2 regions of the Marinococcus sp. LNHM4E3-1 genome follow, and region 2 is predicted to be linked to the other one. Evidence: predicted binding sites of a transcription regulator. Region 2 holds the regulator's gene; the other holds the start of a gene.
What was found. The regulator NrdR, encoded in region 2, represses ribonucleotide reductase genes. The targets are predictions, from matches to a motif close to AACACNATATATNGTGTT.
Positions count from the first base shown of each region.

Region 1 (9,643 bases), on a different contig from region 2:
CAACCGCTTTACGTCGAGTGCTTTTGAAGGCGGAGAAGTTTCGACCGCTCAGAAGCATTTGACAGCTCTTGCTATTGGCGTTCATCAGGGTGATACTACATGCATTGTTTACCATATGGACCAGTGTCTCCATCATGGATGTTCTGAGGATGAAATCAAAGAGTATATGGGTGTAGCGGCAGCTTTTGGCGGCGGCGAATCCATGAGTGAAGCAGTGACGATAGGCCTCGATGCCCTGCAGCAGTTAAAGGATAGATAAACAAGAAGCTGTTTCCTTTGCCGGAAACAGCTTCTTGTTATTTATCCAGGATATCTACAACAAATTGGGACCATGTCTCAAGCCGCTCATATGTATCCGGCTGGGACAGTTCATCCACGCTTGTCCAGAAGCCGCGGATCTGCTCCGTTTCTTTGACCTGTACGTCCACGTGCTCCGGAAGAATAAAAGTATATAGAATGCCGAGATGCACTTCACCGACGGCGTTATCGTCATCATTAATCAATCCAAGCGCCTGCATTTCCGCTCCTTCCAGAGAAGAAATATGAAGTTCTTCTTCCAGCTCACGGTCAGCATTTGTGTGCAGCAGCTCCTGAAATGTCGAAACACCGGATTCAGCATTCATATGCCCTCCAAACCCGAGGGACAGTTTATTATGCAGCCTTCCTTCTCCTCCGCCTGCAAGCCGTTCGTATGCGAATAATTGTTCTCCCCTTCGAATGACTACATAGGGAATCGGCTGTTTCCAGGAAGGGTCTTCTTCGGCGTCTCCCCGCCTTTTTTCCGTATATGTATCCGCAATCGTTCCAATAATTTCCTGAATTTGATCCTGCTCGTCCTGCACCCCGTGAAATGCCCGCGCTTCGCGTGCAAATACCTGCTCTCTTGGTGCTACTACAATCATTTCATCCATTTTACCCATACTTTTCACCTCTTTGTGATGTTCATCTGTACTTTATTATAATTATAGCGGAAATTTTTTATATACACATTAAAAAAGCCAGGCGCAGGCCCGGCTTTTTTGTTAGTCGAAAATGAAATCTTCGTCCCGGACCGGCTCCACTGTTGCTTTTTTGTAGCCGTTTCCTTTCATCGAGAAGAAATCATGGGATTTTGTTTTTGTATCCATGCCGTTTAATACAATCGGGTTAATTTCTTCCTCTTCAAAATACGCATCCAGGCCTAAGTTCATCAATGCTTTGTTCGCATTGTACCGAAGGAACTTTTTCACATCAGAGGTCAGTCCTACCGGATCATACAACTGTTCGGTGTAAAGCAGTTCATTTTCATACAGCTCCATGAGGAGGTCGTGGGCAAATTCCCGCAGCTCTTCCTGCTTTTCCGGTGTCTGGCGCTTGTAAATTTCCTGTGCCAGAAGACCAACGTATACCCCGTGGATCGCTTCGTCACGGATAATCAGGTTAATGATTTCCCCGCTCTGCATGAGCTTGCCCTGGCCGTAGAAATAAAGCGGATAATAGAAACCACTGTAGAACAGAAAGCTTTCAAGATAAACAGAAGCTACCATCGCTTTGTACAGGGAAATTTCGTCCCCGTCTTCGATTTTATTGTACTGCTCGACAATACGGGTAGCTTTTTTCTGCAGGTGCGGATTTTCCTTCACCCATTCAAACAGCTCATTGATTACTTCTGTAGAAGCAAGTGTCATGAAAATGTTCGAATAGGATTTTGCGTGCACCGCGTTTTCCATCATTGCCATAAAGTTTAATACCGCTTTGCGCTGGTGGCCTTCCACCTGCTCAGCAACCTTTGGCATGCCGACATTTCCCTGCTCTGTATCGAGCAGGGTCAAACCGGCGAGTACTTTCATATACGTGTCTTTTTCTTCATCGGATAAATATTTCCACGTGAGCAGATCCCCGTTTAGTGATATTTCCTCTGGAAGCCAGAACTGTTTTACGTTCTGGCTGTAAAACATCTGCGTAAAGTCGTCGTCTTGTTTTGACCAGTCGGCTGCGTCAAATATTTGATTCATGGGGTGATGCTCCTTTCTTTACACGACGCAGGAGAGGCAGTCGTCCTGTCCTGTGTCTTTTGTCCGCGCATAGTAAATCGTCTTGATACCTTTATGGTGGGCATAGAGATCAATTCGGTTCAGGTCTCTCGTGGTGATGGTGTCACGCACAAAGAGAGTGAAGCTGATGCCCTGATCGATGTGCTCCTGGATAGCTGCGATCATATCCACAACGTTGAACATATCCATGTCATATGCCGCTTTGTAGTAGAACCAATTATCCGGCGCAAGGCCCGGCATCGGGTAATACGTTTTCGAGTTGCCGTACGTCCGTTCTTCAATCCGCTCCATAATCGGCATAACAGAAGCAGTAGCCGACTGTACGTAGGAAATGGAGCCGGTTGGTGCGATTGCCAGGCGGTAGCTGTGGAACAATCCGTGCGTCTGCACCTGCTTCATCAGCTCTTCCCAGTCTTCAGCATCCGGCAGGGCCATGCCTTCAAACAGGTCCGCAATTTTAGCAGAGGACGGGAGGTAAGAACGGTTCAAATACTTGTCAAAGTAGGAGCCGTCAGCATAACTGGATCCTTCGAAGCCGTAGAACGTCTCTCCTGTTTCTTTTGCAAGCTCCATCGAACGCTGAATGGAATAGAAGTTCACAGCCATAAAGAAGAAATCAGCGAATTCCCTTGCTTCCTCACTTTCGTAGGCGATATGGTTCTGTGCCAGAAAGCCGTGCAGGTTCATCGCACCGAGGCCAATCGATTTCATCATCTGGTTGCCGCGGCGTACAGCCGGAGCATTCGTAATATTGGTATGCGTCGCTACGTGGGTCAGAGAATCAGTGGCGAGCTTCACTGTATCCTTGATCGTTTTGTGCTTCATAACATTGGCAATGTTCAACGAACCAAGGTTGCAGGAAATATCTAGGCCGACTTCATCTTCCTCGCCGTAATCCGTATAGCTTGATACCTCAGACGCCTGGAGGACTTCAGAGCAAAGGTTGGAGAATTTTACTTTGGACACGTTATTCAGCGCGTGCGCCCGGTTGACGTTATCCTGAAACATCAGGTAAGGGTATCCGGATTCGGACCGGAGAATCGCCAGCTTTTCAAGCATGCGGCGGGCATTGACCTTGTCTTTTTTCACGCGGTCGTCCTCGACGAGCTTGTCGTACATTTCGCTCATATCCATTTCATCAAGATGTTCACCGTACGCCCGGTACACTGTGTGCGGATAGAACAGATACATATCTTTATCCTGGCGGGCGAGCTCAACGAATTTATCCGGAATCACGACTCCGATTGATAATGTTTTAACACGCACGTCTTCATCGGCCGAAATTTTCTTTGAATCCAGGAAGTCGTGAATATCCCGGTGAAAAATATTTAAATATGCCGCGCCGGAGCCCTGGCGCTGCCCCATCTGATCTGCATAACGAAAAGCATTGTCGAGCAGCTTCATTACGCCGACGACACCTTTTGTCGCGTTTTCCACATCCTTAATGGCTTCGCCCTTTGCCCGGAGCTTCGATAAGTTCAGTGACACACCGCCGCCTACCTTGGACAGCTGCATGGAGATATCGACAGCCCGGGAGATATCATTTAAAGAGTCGTTTACTTCCAGCAGGAAGCAGCTGACTAATTCTCCGCGCCGTTTTCTGCCGGCATTCAGGAACGTCGGGGTGCTCGGCTGATAATCCTGGCTCATCATCATTTCTGCAAACTGCTCAGCTTTTTCTGCGTTTCCATTGCCGAAATAAAGGGCCACAACAGCCACCCGGTCTTCAAAGCGCTCAAGGATCATTTTCTGATCATTGGTTTTCAGCGCATAATCATTGTAAAATTTAAACGCGCTCATGAATGACGGAAAACGGAATTTCTTTTCATAGCACAGGTTGTAGACGCGCTCAATTTCTTCAAATGAATACGCCTCGAGGAATTCTTTTTCATAAAAGTCATTTTCGAGCAGGTAGTCGAGCTTTTCTTTCAGATCGTGAAAGAAAACAGTGTGCTGATTGACGTATTGAATAAAGTATTGATAAACGGCTTCTTTGTCTTTTTCAAATTGAAAGGACCCGTCCTTTTGGAACATAATCTCATTGTTTAACTGGATCCAGTCGGTGGTTTGTGTTTGTTGCAACTTTCATCGCCTCCTCTGCGAAAATGGACACATCGTTTTTTGTTCCGCTCAGTTCGAATTTATGGAGTATGGGAACGTTGTAGTTCACTGCAATCTGATTGGCGCTTTTGGCGAAATTGTCTCCCCATACTTTGTTTCCACTCGATGCTACAGCAAGAAGCTGCTCTGCATGTTCTTCGAGAAATGCTTCGGTGGATTCCGGGATATTTCCAAATCCCTTCGTATAGGTGATAAGGATAAACGGTTCATCGATTTGTTCCGCTTCATTCAGACTGTACACCCGGTCAAACGGGATTTTTTCCGCAAAACGCTTCACGTTGCCCGTCATAGAATCAAAAATGATCGGTATCATCGAATCCCCTCCTTACTTTCTAAAATGTACGAACATGTGTACATCATTCTTATACCACTACTATATATGGTGTAATCTTCTTTTTCAACATACATGATATAGATATTTTTCGTTTCATCCTCTTGACAATTAAAATCTCTGCCATACTTCCTTATACTCCTCGATTCTACCCTTAAAATTGTGCACATTTTCTGACAGAAAAAATTTCAGTAAGTAAGACCTGCTTCTATATCTAGTCGTTTATAAAAACTTCCAGTGTCTGTACTACTACATACAGACATGCATTTAGTCCAGCTCTCTATTTACAGCGGGATAATTTTCGGTAAATTCTTGATACTTTCAGTGTACAGAAAAATTTATCACGCATTATTTCAAACAAAAGCAGCCCGCGCTTACGCCGGCTGCTTCTCCATATTTCATCACCTTTTCAGGCGGGGTTTTATCTTTCTTTTAATTGAATTAGCTCGTTGACGATCCAGTAGGGGTCCGGCCGGGCGGCTTCCCAGACAGAAACTGCCACGGTGCCGTCCTGATCGATCACATACGTTACGTCTGCAGGGCAGTACGAATGATATCCGGCATGGCGCAGGGCCGCTTTAACCTCCGGGACGTCCTGAAGCAGGTGATCCCGGCAGGAGATGCACGCATTATACCAGGAGGCTGCCACAGCATTTGTGTCTGCAAGCACCTTTCCTGTAAAAGACATGTGCTGCAGCTCTCTCTGAAGGGCGGATACCTGCCCGCTGGCAGCTACTACGATCTGGGCTCCCATCTGCCGAAGCAGCGGGGAAGCCTCCTGATAGCTTCGCAGCCGTTCTGTTTCTGCATGTATCCAGCCGCCAAAACAGAAGAGAAGCACTACCGGACCCTGGAGGAGCAGCTGGTTTAACGTAACATTTTCCCCGTCCATGCTGGGCAGTGAGAATGCCGGTGCGCTCTCTCCTATTCTGAGTCCAGGGCAGAATCCCGGCCGTTTTTCCTGGTGCCATTCGTTCCATAAGATGCTTTTTGCCCGGTGCAGCTGTGAATGCAGCACCTTTTCCCTCAGTAGTGCCATTCCTGGAAGACTCCTTTCGGACCCCGTTCATCTGTTGGTGTTAGTCTTTAATTGTCGTTATCGTCATCGTCGTTGTTATCATCATCATCGTCATCTTCAATATCTCTGGAAGCGATCGTACCGTCTGCATCATTTATGAAGAAATCGCCTTCCTGTTCGTTCGTTTCCACCGAAAGGTCGTATCCGTTCTCTTCACGGTCCAGCTCCCATTCATTCAGCTCTCCGGAAACTTCGCCCATCCCCGAAGCCACAATATCTTCTAAACTGACGCTGTCCCCGTCCTGGATCAGCGGTTCTTCATTATCTTTATCATCATCGGTTTCTTTTTCAGTCACATTGCCGGAGAACGCTCCTACTTCAACATCGTATTCTTGTTCGCCTTCGAGCTCCACATCGTATTTCTGATCTTCCATATCCAGTTCCAGCTCAACCGCCTGACCGCCCGTTTCTTCCTCAGCAATCAGTACAGCTTCATCGGCAGTAATTTTTTCCTCACCAGAGCTGCTGTTGTTTTCGTTACTTTCTCCGGCTGTTTCTTCTGAAGATTTGTTTGAAGAGGTTTCTGCTTCCACGCCACTATTCATGGTCGTGTAAGCTCCTGCACCAATAACTGCACCAAGCGCCGTGACCCCCGCGAGACTGCCTGCAAGTACTTTCCCTTTCATGGTCATTTCCCCCTTTATTTGTTGTTACACCTTTACTATAGAGGCCCGACATGAGAATATCCCTACAAGAAAATGAGAAATTGATGAGAAATACATGGACGGCTCATAACAAGTAAAAAGACAAAAAAAGCCACCTGGAATCATCCAGGCAGCTTTTGCCGTTTAATCATCCCAGGTGACTGACAGTATTTCTCCGGTGATGCCGTGTACCTGAACCGTAGCTTCGTCGTCATCATTTTGTTCAAGCTCCACGTAGTAAAACGGCTCCCCAGCATCCGACGTTTCGAAATCAACGTCGTCCACTTCCCCGTTCACTTCCTCCTGCGCCACAGCTGCGGCTTCCTGTTCACTAAGCACTGTCTGGCGTCTTTCTTCACGCTCTTCCTGTGCTTTTTCTTCTAAAATATCTCCTGACCGCGCATCGATAGTCATTTCTTCCAACGCTTCGTCTTCGGCAAACTCCACTACGTACACGGCGGTTCCTTCCCATGTTTCCCGGCTGATTTCTTCAATAGAAAAGTCAGTCTCTTCTTCTGCCCGGGTGCGCGCTTCTTCTTCTGTTAGAGCTTCTGTATCACCAGTACTGTTACCCGCTACCCGTGTGACGCCTGTAACCGCTCCGTCTTCAGCATCCACCTGCAGCTGGTACGTCCCTCGGTCAAGCTCTGTCATCACCTCATAGGTGCCGTTTTGTTTTTCCACGCTAGTGATGTCACCCTGATACTGTCCCTGAACAGCCTGTTCAATTTCCTCCGGCGACATTTCCGGGGTAAAATACGGCGAAAACCGCCAGGCCCCAAAAGTGGCCACTATGATACCAGCCACCAGCACAAACAGAAAGATAACATTTTTCACCGCAGGCCCCCCTCTCCCTGTTGCTATTATTGTATCCGTTCATTCTGAGAAATTGATGAGAAAGGGAGAGTCATTCACTGGTTATAGGAAAAATTAAGCGGACCGCCGTTCCCTGGCCGTGCGTGCTTTCAATTGTGATGCGTGCGCCGAGAGCTTCAGTAATATCTCTGGCAAGCGACAAACCGAGCCCGTAGCCCCCGCTTGCCCGTGTTCTCGACTCATCCACCCGGTAAAAGCGTTCGAAAACTCGTTCAATATCCTTTTCCGGAATACCGATGCCCCGGTCAATCACAGCGATGACCGGTTCTGTATCTGTCGTTTCGATTTTTACATCAATGACATCACTGCTGTATTTCCGGGCATTATCAAGCAGGATATACAACAGCTGCTTCACTTTGTCGGGATCAGTCTGAACGATTGCCGGCTCCCCGGTTAATTCGATCTCCCGGTGGTAGCTGCTGCGGTAGTTTTCCACAGCATCTGCCGCCACCGTCTCCAGGTCCACTTCGGTAATATGGAGGTTTTCTTTTTCATTCTGACGGGCAAGCAGCAGAAGCTGCTGGGTCAGCTCCCTCATCCTCACCGCTTCGGAATGAATGGCTTCCACCGATTCTTCAATGATTTCGGGACGTGAGGCTCCTCTTCTCTGCAGCAGGCTGGCGTATGATTCAATCACAGTCAGCGGCGTTTTTAACTCATGCGACGCGTTGGATACAAACTGCTCCTGTTTATGATAATTTTCTTCGAGACGCTCAATCATTTCATTAAACGTCTCCCCCAGCTGCTCGATTTCATCCCTGGACTTCGACGACGTGGAAATCCGCTTGAATCTGCCGCTTGTCTGGATATCACGCATAGTAGCTGACAGCGCTGCGATTGGACGGAGGATTACCGTGCTCAATAAGCGTGCCGAGAGAAAGACCGGGATGACAGCCGCAATAGTAGCGACTATTAATATTATCCGGAGCACCGCCAGATTTTCTTCTGTCTGGCGGAGGCTGTCGGTAATCTGAATGTTTGCCACCTGTCCATCTGTCCATATGACCGGCACCGAAACGAATGCGTACCGCTCCCCGTTATGTTCCACCACCCGTTCATATTCTTCGGAATAATATTGAACGGGCTCCCCCGTTAAGCTTCCCTCTTCCGGGGAAGTTACCGTCGCTGCCTCCGACTCATCCTGCAGTACAATTCTGGCCATCCCTTCCGTTGGGGTATACGCCCGGAGCAGCTGTTCGACCGAAAAATTATCCGCGGATTCATTAAACGTGGAGGCTGTCTGTCTTCCTTCTTCTACAGTCTGTTCCACCTCACTTCCGATCATCATGCGGGAAAAGGAAAAGTAAATAGCAAGCACTAAAAGAACGACGAGCACAAATACGAGCACCGATGTATATAAATGAATTTTATTTCCAAGCTTCATGAGAAGTCCTTCACCACGTAGCCAACGCCGCGCACAGTCTGGATATGCGCGGTCCCAAATGGTTTATCAATTTTGTTGCGCAGATAACGAATGTATACGTCCACCACGTTCGTTTCCCCGAAATAATCAAAGCCCCACACCTGCTCTAAAATCTGGTCCCGGGACAGCACCTGCTTTTTGTTTTTCAACAGATAGGAAAGCAGGTCAAACTCTCTGCGCGTCAGCTCTATCGGTTCCCCGCCGGCATACACTTCCCTGGCCGACTCATTCAGCCGCACTTCGCCCACAGAGAGCCACTGCTCTGCTTCGGCTTTCAAAGCTGCTTCTGCCTGAAAGCGGAGCGAGGAACGGACACGGGCGAGAAGTTCTTCAATTTGGAACGGCTTTGTAATGTAATCGTTGGCCCCGAGGTCGAGTCCGGAAACTTTATCCTCCACAGAATCTTTAGCAGTAACAAGCAGAACCGCTGTTTTTGTGTTCTGGCTTCGTATCCGGCGCAGCAGTTCAATACCGCTGATGCCCGGAAGCATAATATCAAGAATAATTAAATCCCACGGCTCCGCCTGGTACATGGCAAACCCCTCAAGACCGTCAGAAGCTTTCTGAACATAATAATTTTCGTAGGTGAGTTCAAGCTCAAGCACCCGCGCAATTTTTTCTTCATCTTCAACAATCAGTATACGTGCTTGTTCCATTAGGCATCCCTCGATACGCTGCCGGATGGCAGTCTATTATGATGAAGAACGTTGGTTCGAAGCTTTACCCCACAAAGTGATTGTTCTCCATGTGAAATAAACAGCGGTTCCAATTAAACAAATAAGGAAAAATGAAGGAAAAAACCACCCGAGTCCCTCGCTTTCATTCAGGGCCGTACGGACGGTCTGCCACTGAACATAGACAAATCCGAGCGACAGCTCTACGAGGAGCACAGAAATGAGAATCTGTCCCTCCCGCTTAAACACTTCTATTTGATGCTCATTCATTCGCACCGGCAGACGGAACCATCCCGGGTAGCGGAGAGAAAAATACGCCCCGATCCAGATAGCGATCAACGCCAGCGGCGGAACAAATAAATAATACTTTGCAGCATATTCGTTCGGGTCTCCGGTGGCGTCGAAAAACTGGGGCACAATGTAGGGAAGACGGGTCCAATAGAAAAGCACAATCGCCAGTATT
Region 1 is NZ_JBQLID010000012.1:1,226-10,868, forward strand. It holds gene ACTRXI_RS12530 (carboxymuconolactone decarboxylase family protein) at 1-259, shown strand, start outside; gene ACTRXI_RS12535 (hypothetical protein) at 297-920, opposite strand; gene nrdF (class 1b ribonucleoside-diphosphate reductase subunit beta) at 1,023-1,994, opposite strand; gene nrdE (class 1b ribonucleoside-diphosphate reductase subunit alpha) at 2,013-4,067, opposite strand; gene nrdI (class Ib ribonucleoside-diphosphate reductase assembly flavoprotein NrdI) at 4,072-4,467, opposite strand; gene ACTRXI_RS12555 (redoxin domain-containing protein) at 4,907-5,524, opposite strand; gene ACTRXI_RS12560 (PepSY domain-containing protein) at 5,572-6,189, opposite strand; gene ACTRXI_RS12565 (PepSY domain-containing protein) at 6,352-7,044, opposite strand; gene ACTRXI_RS12570 (sensor histidine kinase) at 7,115-8,467, opposite strand; gene ACTRXI_RS12575 (response regulator transcription factor) at 8,464-9,162, opposite strand; gene ACTRXI_RS12580 (DUF1648 domain-containing protein) at 9,199-9,643, opposite strand, start outside.
Region 1: a site for NrdR is predicted at 4,524-4,541, ahead of nrdI (class Ib ribonucleoside-diphosphate reductase assembly flavoprotein NrdI). Genes of this name have one in related genera too.

Region 2 (9,643 bases):
CTGCTTGAGCCTAAAGCGATTGATAAACATTTGCTGCTTACTTCGCGTGTGGACGCAGGAATTTATATGGATGGGGACGAAGCCCGGTTGAAACAAATTATTATCAACTTGGTCAATAACGCCATTATTTATACAAAAGAAGGCGGGGAAGTGCAGGTCCGGTTGTTTAAAGAAGCAGAGGAAGTAGTGCTTGAAGTAGAAGACAACGGCATCGGTATCAGTCCCGAGCAGCTGCCGCGTATCTTTGAGCGGTTCTATCGTGTTGATAAAGCGAGAAGCCGCGGTTCGGGCGGCACCGGGCTCGGACTTGCTATTGTTAAACATCTGACGGACGCCCACGGCGGCCGTATCGAAGTGAATAGCACCAGGGACGCAGGAACGGTATTCACACTGCGTTTTCCCGGGGAGAGACAGCCCGTAGAGGAAGAATTTACAAATTCTTAACCTCCGGTAAACGACCTATTTACATTTATGCGATAACATAGTGGTCGAACGGGTTTTCATCCGCTGTCTGTTTTTGTAGCGGGCTGCATCCCCTCTGGAACGAAAGCACCCCTTGGCTTTCGTTCTTTTTTTATGCTTTTTTCAGGTAGACATTCTGACGCTGTCCACGGTGTATGATAAAATATAACGATGAACGTGAAAGCCCGCTTGATGAAGTACATAAGAAGCCGGTTCGGCTTTTTGTAATAAGGAGGACAATAATTTGAGTAAACTAGTATTATTGGATGGAAACAGTATTGCTTACCGGGCCTTTTTTGCCCTGCCTCTTTTAAATAACGATAAAGGCGTTTATACAAATGCGATTTACGGCTTTACAACCATGCTTTTAAAAATTTTGGAGGACGAGGAGCCAAGCCACGTGTTGGTGGCCTTTGATGCCGGGAAAACAACCTTCCGCCACGATACTTACAGCGAGTACAAATCCGGCCGGGAAAAAACCCCTTCTGAGTTATCCGAACAGCTTCCAGTCATTCGTGAAGTGCTGGACGTTTTTAAAGTTCCTTATATCGAAAAGGAGAACTATGAAGCAGATGATATTATCGGCACCCTTTCGAAACGGGCCGAGGATGAAAACTGGGACGTGCGCATCTATACTGGTGACCGGGACCTGCTGCAGCTGGTCAGTCCTCACGTGCATGTTTCCTTTATCAAAAAAGGAATAACAAACACCGAACTGTATGACCCGGATGCGATTCAGGATCGGTACGGCCTTACTCCTCTTCAGATTACTGATATGAAGGGGCTGATGGGGGACAGCTCGGATAATATTCCAGGCGTGCCCGGGATCGGGGAAAAAACCGCATTAAAGCTGTTACAGGAATACGGCTCCGTGGATAAAGTACTGGAGTCCATTGATAAAATTTCCGGAAAAAAAATGAAGGAACGGCTCGAAGAAAATAAAGAACAGGCGAAAATGAGCAAAGAACTCGCTGTTATTTACCGGGAAACGCCGCTCGATTTAGAGCTTCAGCAATTAAAGCATGAAGACTATGACGTAAAAGAAGTGACAGATCTTTTCCGCGAGCTGGAGTTTCAAACGCTGTTAAACAAATTTGATGACGTTGATGAAGCGCAGCAGACATTCGATGAGCTGGCATACAAGCATGTAAAAGACGTGCAGGAGGATATGCTCGTTTCCCCGTCTGCCCTGGTGGTGGAAGTGCCGGAAGAAAATTATCACCACGGGAGTATCTGGGGCATAGCGGTTATTAATGAAACCGGCCGGTATTTTGTTTCCACAGAAGACGCGCTGCAGAGTGAAGCATTCCAGGAATGGGCTAAAGACGAATCCAAAGAAAAATATACGTTTGATACAAAGCGTGCTGTCGTTGCTCTGGGCTGGAAAGGCGTGGAACTCCGGGGTATCACCCATGATACGCTGATAGCCTCCTATTTAATTGATCCCTCTGTATCTTCGCATCACGTATCTGATATAGCAAAACGTCGGAATCTGCAGGTGGTGGACACCGACGAAGCTGTTTACGGTAAAGGGGCCAAACGTACGAAGCCGGAGGAAGAAGCACTGGCAGAGCATCTGATCCGGAAAGGTGAAGCCGTCTACCGGCTGCAGGGGAAAATTGAAGAGGACTTAAAACAGAACGAGCAGCTCGAACTGTTTAAGGAGCTGGAAATGCCGCTGTCGCTTGTACTCGGACAGATGGAAACCCAGGGCATCTCTGTGGACCGTTCGCAGCTTGAGGTGATCGGTGATGAGCTGGACGGCCGCCTCACAGAGCTTGAAAAAGAAATTTACAAACAAGCCGGGCGTGAATTTAACATTAATTCGCCGAAGCAGCTTGGGCCAATTCTGTTTGAAGAGCTCGGACTGCCGGCTGTTAAGAAAACGAAAACCGGCTATTCCACGTCGGCGGATGTGCTCGAGAAACTGAGTGACCAGCATGAAATTATTCCAAGTCTGTTGTTGTACCGCCAGATTTCGAAGCTGCGTTCGACATATATTGAGGGGCTCCTAAAAGTTATTCACCCAACTACGGGCAAAATTCATACGATGTTCAACCAGGCGATTACGCAGACAGGACGGCTGAGTTCTACTGAGCCGAATCTGCAGAACATCCCAATCCGCCTTGAAGAAGGCCGGCGTATCCGGAAGGCTTTCATTCCTTCTGAATCCGGGTGGTCTATTTTATCGGCAGACTATTCACAGATTGAACTCCGGGTGCTCGCTCATATTGCAGATGATGAGGGGCTCAAGGAAGCTTTCCAGAACAATATGGACATTCATACAAAAACTGCGATGGATGTGTTTGGCGTAGGGCACGACGAAGTGACATCCAACATGCGCAGAAGTGCGAAAGCTGTAAATTTCGGAATCGTTTACGGCATTTCGGATTACGGCCTTTCGCAGAGCCTTGGCATTACGAGAAACGAAGCGAAAGAATTTATTGAGAGCTATTTAAAAAGCTATCCCAACGTGCAGAATTACATGAATGAGATCAAGGATGAAGCGAGACGCGACGGGTTTGTAACGACACTTCTGCACCGCCGCAGGTATCTGCCCGACATGAACAGCCGCAACTTTAACCAGCGCAGCTTTGCAGAAAGAACAGCTATGAACACTCCTATTCAGGGCACGGCGGCTGATATTATTAAAAAAGCGATGGTGGATGTAAGCAAAGCCCTTGAAGAAAAAGGACTGAACAGCCGGCTGCTGCTGCAGGTACACGACGAATTGATCTTTGAAGTACCCGAAAATGAAGTGAAAACCATGCAGGAGCTTGTCCCGGAGCTGATGGAGCAGACAATTGAACTGTCGGTGCCTTTAAAAGCAGACGTGGCCCAGGGCCCGACATGGTATGATGCGAAATAAGGAGAGAGAACGATGCCTGAATTACCGGAAGTAGAAACGGTCCGGCGGAATTTAGAAGACACGGCCGTTGGAAAAACGGTGGAGACCGTGAAAGTATACTGGCCTAATATTATTAAACGCCCCGATGACCATGAAGCCTTTTCAATGATGCTTGGAGGAAAGACGATCGAGCGCGTGCACCGTAAAGGGAAATTTTTAGTAATTTATCTTGAAGATCTGGCTGTTGTTTCCCACTTGCGTATGGAAGGACGTTACGAATGGAGTGACGGCGGGGAGCCGGATAAACACACGCATGTGCGCTTTTATTTCACCGACGGTACGGAGCTCCGCTACCGTGACGTGCGTAAATTCGGCACGATGCACGTGTTCAGCCGAGGAGAGGAGTGGAACGAAAAACCGCTGAACCAGCTCGGGGCGGAGCCTTATCGTGATGCTTCTTTTACCGCTGATTACCTGCACGCCCGGTTTCAAAAAACCTCGCGCAGTATTAAGGCGGTACTGCTCGACCAATCAATTATTGCAGGTCTCGGAAACATTTATGTGGATGAAGCGCTGTTCCGGGCGGGTGTTCTGCCGGACGCTCCGGCCGCAGGACTTGAAAAGCCTGTGGTAGAAATCCTTCGAAAGCAGATCACAGAAGTGATCGAAGAGGCAGTCAAACAGGGAGGAAGCACGGTACGCTCCTATGTGAATGGAGACGGACAGGCCGGCGCTTTTCAATTAAATCTGTTTGTATATGGAAGAAAAGGGGAGCCGTGCAAAGTATGCAGTCATGAAATTGAGCGGGCTGTAGTAGCGGGCCGGGGTACGCACTACTGTCCAGTCTGCCAGACGAAGGAGGGGACGGAATGGTTATCGGCCTTACAGGCGGAATAGCAAGCGGTAAGTCACTGGTGGCAGACGCTCTGCGGGAGCAGGGCCTTCCCGTGATTGATGCTGATGTGATTTCACGGGAAGTGGTGGAGCCGGGGGAGCCTGCCCTGGAGCAGATTATTGAGCACTTCGGCCCGGAAATTCTCCAGTTTGATGGAACGCTCGATAGAAAAAAATTAGGCTCTGTCATTTTTAATGATACTGAAAAACGCCAGGTGCTTAATCAAATTATTCACCCGGCTGTCAGGCAGCGCATGATGAGCAAACGGGATGATCTCGTACGTGAAGGAAATGAACATGTCGTGCTCGACATCCCGCTTCTGCTCGAAAACAATTTAAACTTTCTGGTCGACCGCATTATCGTCGTTTATGTCAATGAAGCAACGCAAAAGCAGCGGCTCGTGGAGCGTGACGGCCGGGGAGAAGAAGATGCGGCTGCGAGAATCAAATCGCAAATGCCTCTCGGAGAAAAAAGAGAGCTGGCGGATGCAGTGATCGATAATTCGGGGACAGAAAAGGAAACCAAAACCCAGGTGAACGAGCTGCTCCATCAATGGAAAATAAAATAAAAACGGATGGATAACCACTTTTCGTAAAAGAAAGTGGTTATTTTTTAAAAATAGGTTGCAAGAATGCGCTATCAATGTGTTATACTATTTTTAGATTTTACTTATAAAAGTATAACATATTTCCAGAGGAGGATATTAAATGAAAACAAGCATAGCGATCAACGGTTTCGGACGAATTGGGCGTATGGTTTTTCGAAAGGCAATGATGGACCCTGAAATTGAAGTGAAAGCCATCAATGCCATGTATCCTCCTGAAACGCTGGCTCATTTAGTGAAATACGATAGTGTGCACGGTCCGTTTCCGCTTGAAGTAAAATCCGAAGGGGACGAAATGATCGTGGACGGAAAACGGATCCGCCTGCTTCAAAACCGAAATCCCCTCGAACTTCCGTGGGAAGAACTGGGTGTAGATATTGTGGTCGAAGCGACGGGGAAATTCAACCGTGGCCCTGACGCTGAAATGCATATAGAAGCCGGAGCTAAAAAAGTCGTGCTGACTGCTCCCGGCAAAGAAGTCGATACAACCATCGTAATGGGAGTAAACGAAAAAGACTACGATCCGGAACGCCACCACGTAATCTCAAACGCATCCTGCACGACGAACTGCCTTGCGCCGGTCGTCAAGGTGCTTGAGGATAACATCGGTATTGAAAGCGGTTTAATAACAACTGTACATGCATACACCAATGACCAGAACAATATGGATAATCCCCACAAGGATTTGCGCCGGGCGAGAGCCTGCGGCCAGTCGATTATCCCGACGTCTACCGGAGCAGCTAAAGCTCTTTCAGAAGTGATTCCTTCCATGGAGGGAAAAATGAATGGTATGGCTCTCCGGGTGCCAACGCCGAACGTGTCACTTGTGGATATGGTCATTGATATGAAGCGCCCGGTCACCGAAGAAGAGATCAACCAAACGCTGAAAACAGCTTCTGAGCAAAAGTTAAAGGGTATTATTTCCTACTGCGAGGACCCGCTCGTATCAACAGATTTTAATGGAAACGAAAATTCATCTATTATAGATGCTCTCTCCACCATGGTCATTAACGACCGCCAGGTTAAAGTGCTTGCATGGTACGATAATGAGTGGGGCTACTCCTGCCGGGTAGTGGATCTGGTAAAAATGGTCGGAGAACCAGCTGTCGGCTACTCCTCCGTCGCTTCGTTTTAAAAATCGTTAATGTGGGAAAGCGTCCCGTAAGTGGGGCGCTTTTTTGTTTATCCTCTATGGGGAATTATGTACAGAAGTTATGGAGTATATACAGGCATTAAAGCCCTGGATCAAAGCTTTAAAGATGCTGCATGTGAAAACTGGTTGCAAATTGCAAATAAACATCGTATACTGAATTTCGTGCCTGTGCGTCCTTGAATTTGACGGCAGAAATGCACAGTTTTCAGGCGTATACAGGTATACTAGCGGTTACTGTAAGGGTTAGTGCCAAATTGGACTAACTTTCCCCCAGAGTAGCCTTTAAAACGTGACGGGCCGATAAAAATACAACGACCTAATGATGTAATAAAAAGAAACAAAGGGGGAAACGTACCATGGAAACAATGGGACGCCATGTCATTTCCGAGCTCTGGGGTTGTGACGAAGAAACTTTAAACAATGTAAATGCAATCGAACGTATCTTTGTAAACGCCGCTTTAAAAGCAGGCGCTGAAATAAGAGAAGTGATTTTTCATAAATTTGCACCGCAGGGTGTAAGCGGAGTAGTCATCATTTCAGAATCGCATTTAACGATTCACAGCTTTCCGGAACACGGCTATGCAAGCATCGATGTGTATACTTGCGGAGACCATATTGATCCGAACACGGCGGCTAAATATATTGCCGGTTCACTCGGTGCCGAAGCGGAAGAAACAATAGAAATCCCCCGCGGTACAGGCCCTATCCGTGTAGAGCGCCCGGAAGCGAATGCCCTATAATACGCATACGAACACCGTTTAAGCACAGGTAGCTGCTTGAACGGTTTTTTATTGCCTGCAGTACAAGGGATTCAAAGAAATACACAAATTGTCATCCTCCCGCCAGGAGCGAATGTGATATGATAGAACCAATAAAAATAGAGACCGCCCATCAAATTGGAGATGATAATAATGAAATGCCCTGTATGCTACTCCAATGGCACACGTGTATTGGATTCGAGGCCGAGCAATGAAGGCCGTTCCATCCGGCGCCGGCGTCAGTGTGATACGTGCCACCACCGCTTCACTACATTTGAAATTGTGGAAGAACTGCCGCTTGTCGTAGTGAAAAAAAATGGGAACCGGGAGGAATTCAGCCGGGAAAAAATGCTGAGAGGCTTGATCAGAGCCTGTGAAAAGCGGCCAATCCCAATGGAAACGCTCGAGGGCATCGTTTCGAGGGTTGAAAATAAACTGCGGGAAGAAGGACGAACAGAAGTGAAAAGCGAGGAAGCCGGGGAGCTTGTCATGGAAGAGCTAGCGGATATTGATGAAATCGCTTATGTCCGTTTTGCTTCTGTTTACCGGCAGTTTCGTGATATAAATGTATTCATCAATGAATTAAAAGAACTGATTGATAAAGAAAATAAAGAAGATTCATCAAAATCATAAAAAGGAGGGCGGCGCTTTGAGTCTGCATTGGATGGAAGTAAAACCGGTGGACGGGTACTACGTTCGCACAAGTAAAGAATTCAGCGAGAGCACGGATAAAACGATGTCTATGCTCTACCAGCCGTTAGTCGGAAGCAAAGCGATCGCTCTCTACCAGACTCTGCAGAATAAGCTTGAAAAAGACTGCTATGAAAGCTCCGAAGCAACCCATCATGAACTGATGGCTTTTTTGCAGATGCCTTTAAATGAGATTTACGCTGCCCGCCGCCTGCTTGAAGGCATCGGGCTTCTCAGGGTTTATGAACTCGAAACACACTCACAGGATAAAACATTTGTTTATGATATCCAGCCGCCTATGTCGCCGCGGGCTTTTTTTCAGGACGATGTGTTAAGCGTATTTTTATATAACCGTCTTGGGAAAAGCAAATACATTCAGCTGCGCCAGCGTTTTGGCATTTCGGCTGTGCCTGAAGGAGCAGAAGAAATTACGGCTTCGTTCAATGAAGTATTTGCTTCCCTGCATGCGTCGGAAATGGCTTCCGAGCCGCCTCCGGCAGATGAAGGAACAGAATTTGTCGGTGGCAGTGAGCCGTCGCGCCTGCAGCTTGAAGAGAATGGATTCGACATGGAGCTGCTAAAAGCTTCGCTTCCTTCCTTTCTCGACAGCTCCCGGCTGTTAACACCTTCGCTGCAGCAGACCGTCCGCCGGCTTGCTTTTGTGTATCAGCTATCGCCGATTGATATGGGAAAAGTGATTCAGGAGTCCCTATCAGCAGACGATGAAGTAAATATAGAAGACCTGCGTAAAAAGGCAAAAAATCATTACCGTATGGAGCACGGAGCAGCCCCGCCTGCGCTCGGGAACCGTACAGAAAGTCAGGAGCCGGCACCGGCAAAGGGCCGCCCGGTGTCTGAACAGGAGCAAATGAAGCAGTTTTATGAACAGACGTCCCCCGTGACGTTTCTTCGTTCGGTGGCCGAAGGAGCTACTGTGCCGGAGTCGGATATCCATCTCGTGGAGGAGCTTTTATTCAGCTACCGTTTATCCCCGGGAGTTGTGAACGTGTTGACAGATTACGTGATGAAGAAAAATAATATGAAATTAAGCAAAGCGCTTGTCTATAAAATTGCCGGCCAGTGGACAAGAAAAAAAGTACATACCGTAGAGGATGCCATGAAGCTCGCAAAGGAAGAACACAAGCAGGCCCAGGAACGCCAGGCACCTAAAAACAATTATACGAATAAGCGGTCTCAGGGCTACGTCCGAAACGATAAGCTGCCTAAGTGGCTGGAAAAAGAAGAGCAGGCAGAGAATAAACCGGCAGAAGGTGAAAATTCCACGCAGGAGGAGCAGCTGTCGAAGGAAAGAGAGCGCTTTGAAGAAATGCTTAAGGAACGACGGGAAAGAGCAAACCGTTAAAAGAAAGGAGGCGGCTGGATGGATTCGATCGGATCCTCGTTGAACAGATGGATGGATAAGGATTGGAAGGAACGGATGGCCAGACTTGAAAAAGAAGTGTTTGCCTATCCGGGAGTTATCGATTTCAAGCGCCGTCATCCGCACATACCAGCGGAAGAATACGAAAAAAACAAGGCAGCTTTATTTGAGTATAAAAGGGAGCGCAGTAACTGCGATGCCTGTCCTGGGCTTGAAAACTGCCCGAACCTGATGCAGGGCTATCAGCCGGAATTGATGGAAGACAAAGGGAAAGTAACGGTTGCCTATCACCGCTGTTCATTAAAGATACACGATGATGAAAAGAAAAAAAGACAGGCACTTATTAAAAGCTATTATATTCCAAAAGAGATACTGCATGCTTCCTTTGACCAGGTGGATATGGACCATGAATCAAGAGCGAAGGCAGGAACCGCAGCACTGCATTTCGCATCGACCACCGTGCCCGGAGAAGACGGACAGGGGCTTTACCTGTATGGAAAATTCGGGGTCGGTAAAACGTATATTGCCGGAGCCATCATGAATGAACTGGCGGAGCGAAACATCGGCTCGATGATTGTACACGTGCCGGACTTTTTCCGTGAGATCAAAGAATCGCTTTCGGATAATACGGTGAGGGAAAAGGTGGACAGCGTCAAAGGCGTGCCGGTGCTCATACTCGACGATCTTGGAGCCGAATCGATGAGTGCCTGGACAAGAGACGATATTTTAGGAGTTATTCTGCAGTACCGGATGATGGAAAAGCTTCCTACTGTTTATACTTCCAACTATGATTACAGTGAACTTGAAGAGCATTTGACGTATTCCCAGAAGGGTGGTAACGAGCGGCTGAAA
Region 2 is NZ_JBQLID010000006.1:45,030-54,672, forward strand. It holds gene pnpS (two-component system histidine kinase PnpS) at 1-444, shown strand, start outside; gene polA (DNA polymerase I) at 707-3,331, shown strand; gene mutM (DNA-formamidopyrimidine glycosylase) at 3,344-4,207, shown strand; gene coaE (dephospho-CoA kinase) at 4,180-4,773, shown strand; gene ACTRXI_RS08035 (glyceraldehyde-3-phosphate dehydrogenase) at 4,913-5,944, shown strand; gene speD (adenosylmethionine decarboxylase) at 6,319-6,702, shown strand; gene nrdR (transcriptional regulator NrdR) at 6,874-7,353, shown strand; gene ACTRXI_RS08050 (replication initiation and membrane attachment family protein) at 7,370-8,773, shown strand; gene dnaI (primosomal protein DnaI) at 8,792-9,643, shown strand, end outside.